2 linked regions of the Azospira inquinata genome follow. The main gene of each other region encodes a partner of the protein of the gene in region 2 in a complex. Links are inferred from orthologs where the notes say so. Each region holds a gene or a part of one and is shown on either strand. Other genes may lie near its edges.

What was found. The genes of interacting proteins can lie anywhere in the genome.
Region 1: the proteins of tsaD (region 2) and tsaB are in contact, whole or in part, in a solved structure (PDB 4WQ4), measured with the Escherichia coli proteins. The link is inferred for Azospira inquinata from one-to-one orthologs.

Annotation. Positions count from the first base shown.
Region 1 is NZ_CP064782.1:3,249,415-3,252,921, reverse strand. The notes cover bases 554-3,280. They hold tsaB (tRNA (adenosine(37)-N6)-threonylcarbamoyltransferase complex dimerization subunit type 1 TsaB), read left to right. Parts: upstream 554-1,429; coding sequence 1,430-2,131; downstream 2,132-3,280. Other genes in these bases: Azoinq_RS14605 (uracil-DNA glycosylase), read left to right, coding at 2,618-3,280; rimI (ribosomal protein S18-alanine N-acetyltransferase), read left to right, coding at 2,133-2,621; Azoinq_RS14620 (hypothetical protein), read left to right, coding at 630-932. Outside these bases: osmolarity response regulator transcription factor OmpR, read right to left, coding at 1-249; more of Azoinq_RS14605, read left to right, coding at 3,281-3,507. UniProt on the Escherichia coli protein: Required for the formation of a threonylcarbamoyl group on adenosine at position 37 (t(6)A37) in tRNAs that read codons beginning with adenine.
Region 2 is NZ_CP064782.1:2,050,211-2,057,128, forward strand. The notes cover bases 1,177-4,041. They hold tsaD (tRNA (adenosine(37)-N6)-threonylcarbamoyltransferase complex transferase subunit TsaD), read left to right. Parts: upstream 1,177-2,019; coding sequence 2,020-3,063; downstream 3,064-4,041. Other genes in these bases: Azoinq_RS09415 (GatB/YqeY domain-containing protein), read right to left, coding at 1,177-1,610; rpsU (30S ribosomal protein S21), read right to left, coding at 1,693-1,905; plsY (glycerol-3-phosphate 1-O-acyltransferase PlsY), read right to left, coding at 3,112-3,723; Azoinq_RS09435 (dihydroneopterin aldolase), read left to right, coding at 3,964-4,041. Outside these bases: dnaG (DNA primase), read right to left, coding at 1-1,106; more of Azoinq_RS09415, read right to left, coding at 1,164-1,176; more of Azoinq_RS09435, read left to right, coding at 4,042-4,314; ybaK (Cys-tRNA(Pro) deacylase), read right to left, coding at 4,391-4,888; Azoinq_RS09445 (DNA gyrase inhibitor YacG), read left to right, coding at 5,040-5,249; Azoinq_RS09450 (Nudix family hydrolase), read right to left, coding at 5,393-6,328; Azoinq_RS09455 (ATP-binding protein), read right to left, coding at 6,328-6,918.

The DNA.
Region 1 (3,507 bases), 1.2 Mb from region 2 along the record:
GGTGAGCATGAGTATGGCCTGGTGGGGGTCGCTGGCCCGCAGGCGGCGGCAGATGGCCAGCCCGTCCTCCCCGGGGAGCATCAGGTCCAGCACCAGCAGGTCAAAGGATTCCCGGGCCATGAGCTTGTCCATGGCCGGACCGCCGTCCGCCACCTTGACGGCGAATCCCTGCTCTCCCAGGTAGCGCAGCAGCAAATCCCGCAGACGTTGGTCGTCATCGACGACGAGAATTTTGGCGTGTTCGTTCATGGGCCGCATCCTAACGTGGTTTACCTGAAGCTTGTACCGGGATGGGGAGGAAAAGGGGTAACGGCGTGTAACCCGGTGGGGGTGTGGTTACAAAGTTTTACAAAGCCAAATCCGGGCTTTACACCGTGCTTACAAGCTGTGGATAGGATGGCAGTCACGGAAAAAGCGGGGGGCCGCCGGTCCCTTAACTTGGCCTTTCCGGCCCGCCCTGGCGGGCTGTCGGAAGGACCGGGAAAGGAAGGAACAGGTAAAATGAGCAAAATGTTAATTCACATCCTGGTCGGTGCCGCACTGGCGGCCGGGCTGTCCGGTTTTTCCCATTCCGCCGTCGGGCCCCATAAGCCTGCTTATCAACAACGCCCCCTGTCTCTGTTGCGCTCATGAAAGTCCCCCTTTCCCTTTGTTTGCCCGCCCTCCTGCTCCTCTCCCTGGCAGAAGGGGCCTGGGCTGGCCAGCCCGGCTTTAATCCCCGGGGCATGGACGAGGAAGCTCGCGGCGCCCAGGGCTGGCGCCCGGTGCGGGGGACGGATGGGCGCCGGGACTGGAACCGGCGGGAGGAGGAGAGCGGTCGGGCCGAGAAATCCGCCCGCCGCATGACCCCGGAAGAGCGCCGCCAGCTGCGCCAGGACATTAACGATGCGGGGCGGGACATCTATCCCCGCCGGGGCGGCCGGGCCGACTGATTGCCCCTTACCCCCTATTTTCCTTTCCCTATCCGCGGCCGGCGTCAGCCGGCTTTTTTGTGTCTGCCTTTTCCTCCGAATTCCCCGGCCCTTTTTTCCCGGAAGAAAAGGGTGAAATATTTGTGAGATATGTCACAAGACTGCCCCTGGCGGGGGCGTGCTGGGGGGAAAATCCTGCTGTAGCCTGGACTTAACAAGTTGTTCACATTAGCTGTGGATAACTTTGTGGGTTATTTGGGTACGGATGCGCTAAGTGACCGGGGAATAAGGCTTTTTCTTACCCTGCCCAAAAAACCGGCAAAATATAAAAACCGTTATTAATCATATTGTTATGGATAATTGTGAGCCGTCAAGGCCTATGCTTTGCGGGTAAGCCCCGGAAGGCGGCGGGGACCGGGGCAATGTGCATAAGTCAAGCCCCGAAGAAAAAAATATTCCCCTTGCTTCCCCCAAGGGGGCGGGGTACGGCAGGGCACTTCGGCTAAAATAGCGGCCTTATGAAAATTCTTGCTTTGGAAACCGCCACCGACGCGGGCTCCGTAGCCCTGTGGTGCGACGGGGCCCTGACGGTGCGCCACTGCACCCCGGGTCCCCAGAGTTCCGGCACCCTGTTGCCCCTAGTGCGGGCTACCCTGGCGGAGGCCGGCTGGTCCCTTGCCCAGATGGACGGCCTGGGGTTTGGCTGCGGTCCGGGTTCCTTCACCGGCCTGCGGGTGGCTTGTGGGGTGGCCCAGGGACTGGCGGTGGGTGCCGATCTGCCCGTGCTGCCGGTGGAGACCCTGGCGGCCATGGCCTGGGCCACGGGACTGGAGCGGGTCACTGTCTATCTGGATGCCCGCATGGGGGAGGTGTATAGCGCCCCCTATCTACGTCAGCCCCAGGGCGTGGCCCGCCAGGGGGAGATTACCGTGCTGGGGCCGGACGCCTGCCCCCTGCCTCCGGCCGATGCTACCTGGGCCGCGGCGGGTAACGGCATCGGCGCCTATGCTGCCCTGGCGGCCCGCTTGCAGGCCCCGGCGGCCCGGATCAACCTGGTTTCCCCTGACCTGGTACCGGAAGCCGGGGCGGTGGCCCAGCTGGCGGCCCAGGCTTATGGCCGGGGCGAAGGGCTGGATGCCGCCCAGGCCCTGCCCCTGTACGTGCGGGACAAGGTGGCTATGACCGTGGCGGAACGGCTGGCAGCGGGAGGCAAGGCCTGAGATGGGGGCAGATTGGCTCAGCCGGGAATTCCAGGGCCTGGAATTCCTGCCCATGACCCCGGCGGACCTGGATCAGGTTATGGCGGTGGAAACGGTGGTCTATCCCTTTCCTTGGAGCCGGGGCAATTTCGCCGATTCCATCAAGGCCGGTTACAGCTGCTGGGTGGCCCGGGAAGGAGTGAGCCTGGTGGGCTATCTGGTGCTCATGCCGGCCCTGGATGAAACCCATCTCCTCAATATCAGCGTGGCGCCGGAGCGCCAGGGGCGGGGCTACGGCGGGCGCCTGTTGCGCCGGGCCATGGTCCAGGCCCGCCACGGGGGCGCAGAAAGCCTGCTCCTGGAAGTGCGCCCCAGCAATGCTCCGGCCCTACGCCTCTACCGCAATTTCGGCTTTCAGGAAGTGGGACGGCGCAAGGGCTATTACCCGGCTTCCGCCGGGCGGGAAGACGCCCTGGTGATGCGTAAATCCCTGGCGGAGGTGGTGCTGTGAAACTGTCCCGGGAAGAATTGCTGGAAGAAATGGGCCTGGGGCCGGTCTGGCACTGGCGCCCCCATCCCCTCAGCGAGCCCCAGCGGGCGCCCCGGATGGCGCCGCCCCTGGCGGCCAAGGAGGAAGGGGCGGCCAGCCCAGGCCCGGCGCGTTTGCCTGGGGAGCCCCTGGTTCCCACAGCAACGGCGGCCCCGGCCTTACGGCTTCCTCCCGCCCCTTCGGCGCCGTCCCCCAAGGCCCCGGCTCCCTCCCTGGACCCGGGGGCCATGGCTGCCCCGCCGGCTCCCGCCGGGGACGATGCCCGCAGTCAGGCCATCCGGGCCATGGATTGGGATCAACTGGAAACGGCAGTGCGGGAATGCACCGCCTGCGGTCTCTGCGCCAAGCGCAAACAGGCCGTGCCCGGGGTGGGAGACCGGCAGCCGGATTGGATGTTCATCGGAGAAGGTCCGGGGGCTGAGGAAGACGAACGGGGCGAACCCTTTGTCGGCCAGGCCGGGCGTCTGCTGGACAACATGCTGGCGGCCATCGGCTTAAGCCGGAAGGAAAAGGTCTATATCGCCAATGCGGTGAAGTGCCGCCCCCCCAACAACCGCACGCCGGAGGCGGGGGAAATGGGGGCCTGCATGCCTTTCCTGGAACGCCAGATTGCCCTGGCCCAGCCCAAGCTCATTGTTCTCATGGGACGGGCCGCGGCCCACGCGGTGCTGGGCTCGGACCGGGCCCTGGCTTCCCTACGGGGGCATCGGCACCAGTACAACCGCCAGGGGCTGTCCATTCCCGTGGTGGTGACCTACCATCCGGCCTACCTGTTGCGTAATCTCCCGGAAAAAGCCCGGGCCTGGGAAGACCTGTGCTTCGCCCGGCATATTCTGGCCGGACTGTG
Region 2 (6,918 bases):
GCCAGTTCTTTGAGGAGAAAGTCGGAGAGGGGCAGGGCCTGGGCCACTTTGGTCTGGAACGCCTCCTTGCCCTGTTCCCGGACGAAGGTGTCCGGATCGTGTTCCGGAGGCAGGAAAACAAAACCGATCTGCTTGTTGTCCGCCAGGGCTTCCAAGCTGTTTTCCAGGCCTCGCCAGGCCGCCTTGCGTCCTGCTGCGTCCCCGTCGAAGCAATAGACGATGCGGTCCACCTGGCGTAGCAGCTTCTGCACGTGGCTGGCAGTGGTGGCCGTGCCCAGGGTGGCCACCACATTGCCGATGCCGTGCTGGGACAGGGCGACCACGTCCATATAGCCTTCCACCACAATGGCCGTGTCCGTTTCCCGCAGGGCCTGGCGGGCCTGGGGCAGGCCGAAGAGTTCGTGGCCTTTTTCAAACAGGGGGGTTTCCGGGGAATTCAGGTACTTGGGTTCCCCTTGGTCCAGAATGCGGCCACCGAAGGCGATGACTTCCCCTTTCTGGTTAATGATGGGGAACATCACCCGGTCTCGGAAGCGGTCGTAGAGCCGCCCCTGGTCGTTGCGAATGACTAGGCCGGCGCTCTGCATTTCCGGGCTGTGGTAGTGGTCGCCGAAAACCGCTTCCAGATTCTGCCAGCCGTCCGGGGCGTAGCCGATGCGGAAACGCTGCACCACCTCCCCGCTTAAGCCCCGCTTTTTCAGGTAAGCCTTGGCCCGTTCCGAGCCCTTCATCTGCTCGTAGTAGTAGCGGGCCGCCCGGTCCATGAGGTCCGTCAGCTGGGCGATGCGGGGCTGGCGGCCACGCTGGCCCCGGTTTTCCTCGGGCACCTGGAGGCTCACCCGGGCCGCCAAGTCCTTGACCGTTTCCACAAAGCCCAGGCCGGAATATTCCATGAGAAAGCCGATGGCCGTGCCATGGGCCCCGCAGCCGAAGCAGTGGTAGAACTGTTTGCTGGGACTGACGGTGAAGGAGGGGGTTTTTTCGCTGTGGAAAGGACAGCAGGCGGCGTAGTTGGCCCCGGCCTTTTTCAACGGCACGTAGCCGTCGATCAGCTCCACAATGTCGATGCGCTGCAGGAGTTCCTGGATAAAGGATTCGGGAATCAAGCGGGCAACCGGGGCAGAAGAAAAAAAGAAAAGGGCCGGCGGACCGGCCCCGGGGCGTCAGGCAGAAAGCTTGGCCTTGACCAGCTTGGAGACCTGGCTCATGTCGGCCCGACCGGCCAGCAGGGGCTTGAGCAGGCCCATGACCTTGCCCATATCCGCCGGGCCGGCGGCACCGCTATCGCTCACCGCCTTGGCGATGGCAGCAGCAATTTCCTCTTCCGAAAGGGCGGCGGGCATGTAGGCGGAAAGCACGGTCATTTCAAACTTTTCCGCATCCGCCAGATCGGCCCGATTGGCGGCTTCGTACTGGGCCACCGAATCCCGGCGCTGTTTCAGCATCTTGTCGATGATGGCCACCACGGCGTCGTCGTCCAGGGTGACCCGTTCGTCCACTTCCTTTTGCTTCATGGCGGCCAGCAGCAGGCGGATGGCGCCCAGCTTGGCCGTCTCTTTGGCACGCATGGCGGACTTCATGTCCTCATTGATGCGTTCCTTGAGTGTCATGGTTGTTTCCTTCTAAGGTCCAGAAGCGCAAAAAGCCGTCCATCGAAGATGGACGGCCGGTGTGGCGTCAAGTCGCGCAGGCTTAGAACATCTTGGGCGGCAGGGTTTGGCTGCGGATGCGCTTGTGGTGACGCTTCACGGCAGCAGCCAGCTTGCGCTTGCGTTCGGCCGTGGGCTTTTCGTAGAACTCGCGGGCGCGGAGTTCGGTCAGCAGGCCGGTTTTTTCGACAGTGCGCTTGAAACGGCGCATGGCCACTTCAAACGGTTCGTTTTCCTTGACGCGGATATTAGGCATTGAAATCAGTCCCCAGACAGCAATGAGAGAAAACCTTGGATTCTATCGAAACGTCAACCGTTTACCAAGGGGGTAAGCACAAAAAAAGTGCGGGCCGGTGCTAAAATGCGCCCCATGTTGATCCTGGGCATCGAATCTTCCTGCGACGAAACCGGCGTCGCCCTTTATGAACTTCCCGATGGGGCGGGGGCTGGCGGCCGTCTGCTGGGCCACGCCCTCCATTCCCAGATCGTGCTCCACGCCCAGTATGGCGGCGTGGTGCCCGAGCTGGCCTCCCGGGACCATATTCGCCGGGCGGTGCCCCTGCTGCGCCAGGTGCTGGCCCAGACCGGGCGCAGTCTGACGGATATTGATGCGGTGGCTTACACCCAGGGGCCGGGACTGGCCGGGGCCCTGCTGGTGGGGGCCTCCTTCGCCGAAAGCCTGGCCTTCGCCCTGGACGTGCCCGTGCTGCCAGTGCATCACCTGGAAGGCCATCTGCTGTCTCCCCTGTTGTCCGCCGATCCTCCCTCCTTTCCCTTTGTCGCCCTCCTGGTGTCCGGCGGTCATACCCAGTTGATGCGGGTGACCGGGGTCGGGGCCTACGAACTGCTGGGGGAAACCCTGGATGACGCGGCGGGGGAAGCCTTCGATAAGACCGCCAAGCTCCTGGGCCTGCCCTATCCGGGCGGTCCGGTGCTGGCCAAGCTGGCGGAGCAGGGCGTACCGGAGGCGGTCCATTTCCCCCGGCCCATGCTCCATTCCGGGGATCTGAATTTCTCCTTTTCCGGCCTCAAAACCGCCGTTCTGACCCAGGTGCGAGGCCGGGAACTGGTGGAACAGGAGCGGGCCGATGTGGCCCGGGGCTTTCAGGATGCCCTGGTGGAGGTGCTGGTGCGCAAGGCCGTGGGCGCCTTGCGCCAGACCGGTTTGAACTCCCTGGTGGTGGCCGGGGGCGTGGGGGCGAACCGGGAGCTGCGCCGCAGCCTCAACGCCCAGGCCGCCCGGCGCAAATTTCGGGTCTATTACCCGGAACTGGAATATTGTACGGACAACGGGGCCATGATCGCCCTGGCCGGTGCCCTGCGCTTGCAGGCCGGTGCCCAGCCCAAGGCGGCGGGGAGCTTTTCCGTGCGGCCCCGCTGGCCTCTGGCCGATCTCAATATTGTTGAAGCCTAGGGGCGCCCCAGGGGGTGCCGCCGATCGGGCGGTGGCGGGAAAGGCGGCTTAAGCCGCCTTTTTTTTGCTGCCGATGCGGCTCTCCGTACCCGCCAGCAGGCGCTGGATATTGGCCCGGTGCTTGATGATGAGGGCCAGGGCCAGGAGGCTCACCATGAGCAGTTGGCCGTTCATACCCCCCATCCAGGCGCTCAAGGCCGGGGCGCTGAGGGCCGCCAGCAGGGCGGCCAGGGAGGAATAACGGGTAACCACGGCCACCACCAGCCAGACGCCGATGACCGCCAGTCCCAGCCAGGGGCTCAAAGCCAGCAGTACTCCGGCGGCCGTGGCCACGCCCTTGCCCCCCTTGAATTTGAGGAAGACGGGGAAGAGGTGGCCGAGGAAGGCGGCTAGTCCGGCGCTGGCAATGGCGATTTCCGCCAGGCCCAGGTGGGGCGCCAGTCGCCCCACCAGAAACACCGCCAGCCAGCCCTTGGCGGCGTCCCCCAGGAGGGTGGTGAGGGCGGCCAATTTATTGCCGCTGCGCAGCACATTGGTGGCCCCCGGATTGCCGGAGCCGTAGGAGCGGGGGTCGGCCAGGCCGAAGAGCTTGCTGGAGACCACGGCAAAGGGAATGGAGCCCAGCAGATAGGCGCTGATCAGGGTGAGAAAAAGGGCCATGGACAGGGGGGCGGTGGGCAAGGGATCGATAGGTAAGGGGGTCATGGGCCGGGGCGCCGACGGGCGCGGGGAGTGGGATGCCTTGAGGTACAATGCGGGCGCACATTGTACCAGCTTGCTCCGGACCGCCCCCAGGGGCGGCCCTCCGAGTCCCTAGAAGGCCCGTAGGACTTGCTGCTTCGCTTATTCCCCTAATTTTTGCCCGGCCCGCCCTGAGGGCGCGCCAGCCCGTTTGCTCCCATGGATATTATTTTTATCGAGGATTTCCGCCTCCAGGCCAATATCGGCATCTATGCCCGGGAGGGCGTGATGGCCCAGACTATCGAACTGTCCCTGCAGATCGGGTTGTCCACGGCCAGCGCGGGGGCCAGCGACGACATCCGGGATACCATCGACTACGCCAAGGTGGTGGAGCGGCTGCGGGGAGAATTGGAGAGCCGCCGCTTCGGCTTGCTGGAAAAGCTGGCGGAATTTGTGGCCACCCTGGTGCTGGAAGAATTCCAGGCTTCCTGGATTCGGGTCTCCGTGGCCAAGCTGGGGATGATCCGGGGCGTGAAAAAAGTCGGGGTCATTATCGAGCGCAACACCTGAGCCCCCCGCCGGCCCTTGGGGGCCGGCATTAGGGCCCACCTGCTGGCGAGGCAGGCGGCCGTAAGGCGCTCAGCCCCTAATGTTCCAGGCCCACGCTGACCAGGGTGGGCTGGATGGCGGCCAGTAGGTCGTGGGGGCGGAGGCCCACCAGATAGCCCCGCTTGCCCCCGTTGATGTAGATCAGGGGCAGATCCAGGATGGTTTTTTCCATATAGACGGGCATGGCCCGCTTGGTGCCGAAAGGGCTGGTGCCGCCCACCATGTAGCCGCTGTGGCGCTGGGCCACCTCGGGTTTGCAGGGGGCCACTTTTTTTACTCCGATCTGCCGGGCCAGTTCCTTGGTGGAAACCTCCCGGTCCCCGTGCATGAGGATGATCAGGGGTTTGGCGTGTTCATCTTCCATAATCAGGGTTTTGACCACCCCGTGTTCCGCCACATTCAACTCCCGGGCGGAGACCTTGGTGCCGCCGTGGTCCTCGTAGGCGTAGAGATGGCTGGAATAGGGCACCTTGTGGCTTTTGAGAAAGCGGGTGGCCGGGGTTTCGGGAAAGTGGTCTTTGTCGAGGTGACTCATGGCAAATGCTCCCGCCGTGCACGAAAAACCCCATTATGGCCAAGAAGACTGGTTCCCGGCTTGATCTTGCGCAGAGCGGGGCTTGTGGGGAGGGGGCCGGGGGCGGGGTAAAATCCCGTTTTTTCGTAATCAGGCAGACAAGGTTGTGATCATGGCCGGTGCCAAAAAAATCCGTTGTCCCCAATGTGGGGGTGAATCCGAGTGGAGTCCCGCCAATCCCTGGCGGCCCTTCTGTAGCGAACGTTGCAAGCTCATCGACCTGGGGGCCTGGGCCAGCGAAAGCTACCGGGTGCCGGTGGCGGAAGCGGACGGGGGCCAGGAGGATGGGGAATTCGGGGGCACGCCCCCCACCTTGAACTAGGTGGGCAGGGGCGGGTCTTTCCGGACCCAGGGCCTTAAGGGGCGGGGATCGCCATGGGGCTTCCCCGTTTCCCTACCATTCATGGATGGGGCTTTTCCCCCCCCTCCCGGCTCCCGGGCTTGCCCGCCGTCTGGATCGTTTGCTTACCAGCCCCGCATCAACCCTACCCCCTGGGCGCCCCGTTCCTTGGCGGGGATCGCCATGTCCGGGCGCATGCCCCCCAGGGCATAGACGGGCAGGGGAGAATCCTGGACCAGGGCGGCGAAGCGCTCCCAGCCTAAGCCTTCCGCCTGGGGATGGGAGGGGGTGGGGAGTACCGGCCCCAGCACGGCAAAATCCAGATCTAGTTCGGCAGCCCGGGCCAGCTCGGCTTCGCTATGGCAGGAGGCGGCGACCCAGGGGAAATCCGGCCGGGCGGACAAGCCCGCCAGGGTGGTGCTGGTGCAATGGAGGCCATCCGCCCCCACCAGCCTGGCTAAGGCCTCGTCGTCGTTGATCAGCACCTTGGCCCCCTGGGCGTGGGCCAGATCCACCACCTTCTGGGCGAAACTGGCCCGCACTTCCGGGGGCAGCCCCTTGTCCCGCACCTGAATGAGCCGCAAGGTGCCCTGGCAGGCCCGTTCCAGGCGGGCCAGTTCGGCTTCCACCCCCCGTTCTTCCGCCAGGGTCAGGGCGTAGTGATCCGGCAAAGCCAGACCCTTGAGGATGGGCCCATTGGCGGGCAGCAGGGGGGCGACGCCCGGTTCCTCGCCCGCGGCCACCCACTGGAAGGCGGCGTGTTCCAGGGGGCGAATGTCCCCTTCCCAGGCGGTGATGCGGAAAAATTTCAGATGCACGTCCGCGTGGGGGTAGGTGTAGCGCTTGGTAATCCAGGGCCAGGCCCGGGTGACGTGGATGCCCAGTTCTTCTTCCAGTTCCCGGACCAGGGCCTGGCGGGCCGTTTCCCCAGGCTCCAGCTTGCCCCCGGGAAATTCCCAGAAGCCAGCGCAGACCTTGCCTTCCGGCCGCTGGGCCAGGAGAAATTCCCGGCCGCCCCGGCGCAGCAGGACGGCGGCGGCCACTTCCACGATCTTGCCCATCAGCGCTTGCCCTCTTTTCCCAGGGCCAGGGCACCGGCGTAATCCCGGGCGAACTGCCAGGCCACCCGGCCACTGCGGGAGCCCCGGGAAAGGGCCCAGTTGAGGGCTTCCCGCTCCGCGTCAGCGATGGTGGCGGCGTCGCAGCCAAAGCTCTTCAGCCAGTGGTTGGCTACCCGCAGGTAGTCGTCCTGGCTGAAGGGGTAGAAGGAGAGCCAGAGGCCGAAGCGTTCCGAGAGGGAGACCTTTTCTTCCACCGCTTCCCCCGGGTGAATTTCTTCGCCCACCTTGGCCCCTTCCAGATTTTCCGCGTAATACTCGGGCAGCAGGTGGCGCCGGTTGGAGGTGGCGTAAATGATCACATTGTCCGGCACGCTGGTGACCGAGCCGTCCAGCACCGATTTGAGGGCCTTGTAGGCGGCTTCATTGGCCTCGAAGGACAGGTCATCGCAAAAGACGATGTAGTGTTCCGGGCGGGCCGCCACCAGATCCACGATGTCCGCCAGATCCACTAGGTCGCTCTTGTCCACCTCGATGAGGCGCAGGCCCTTCTTGGCGTATTCGTTGAGCAGGGCTTTCACCAGAGAAGATTT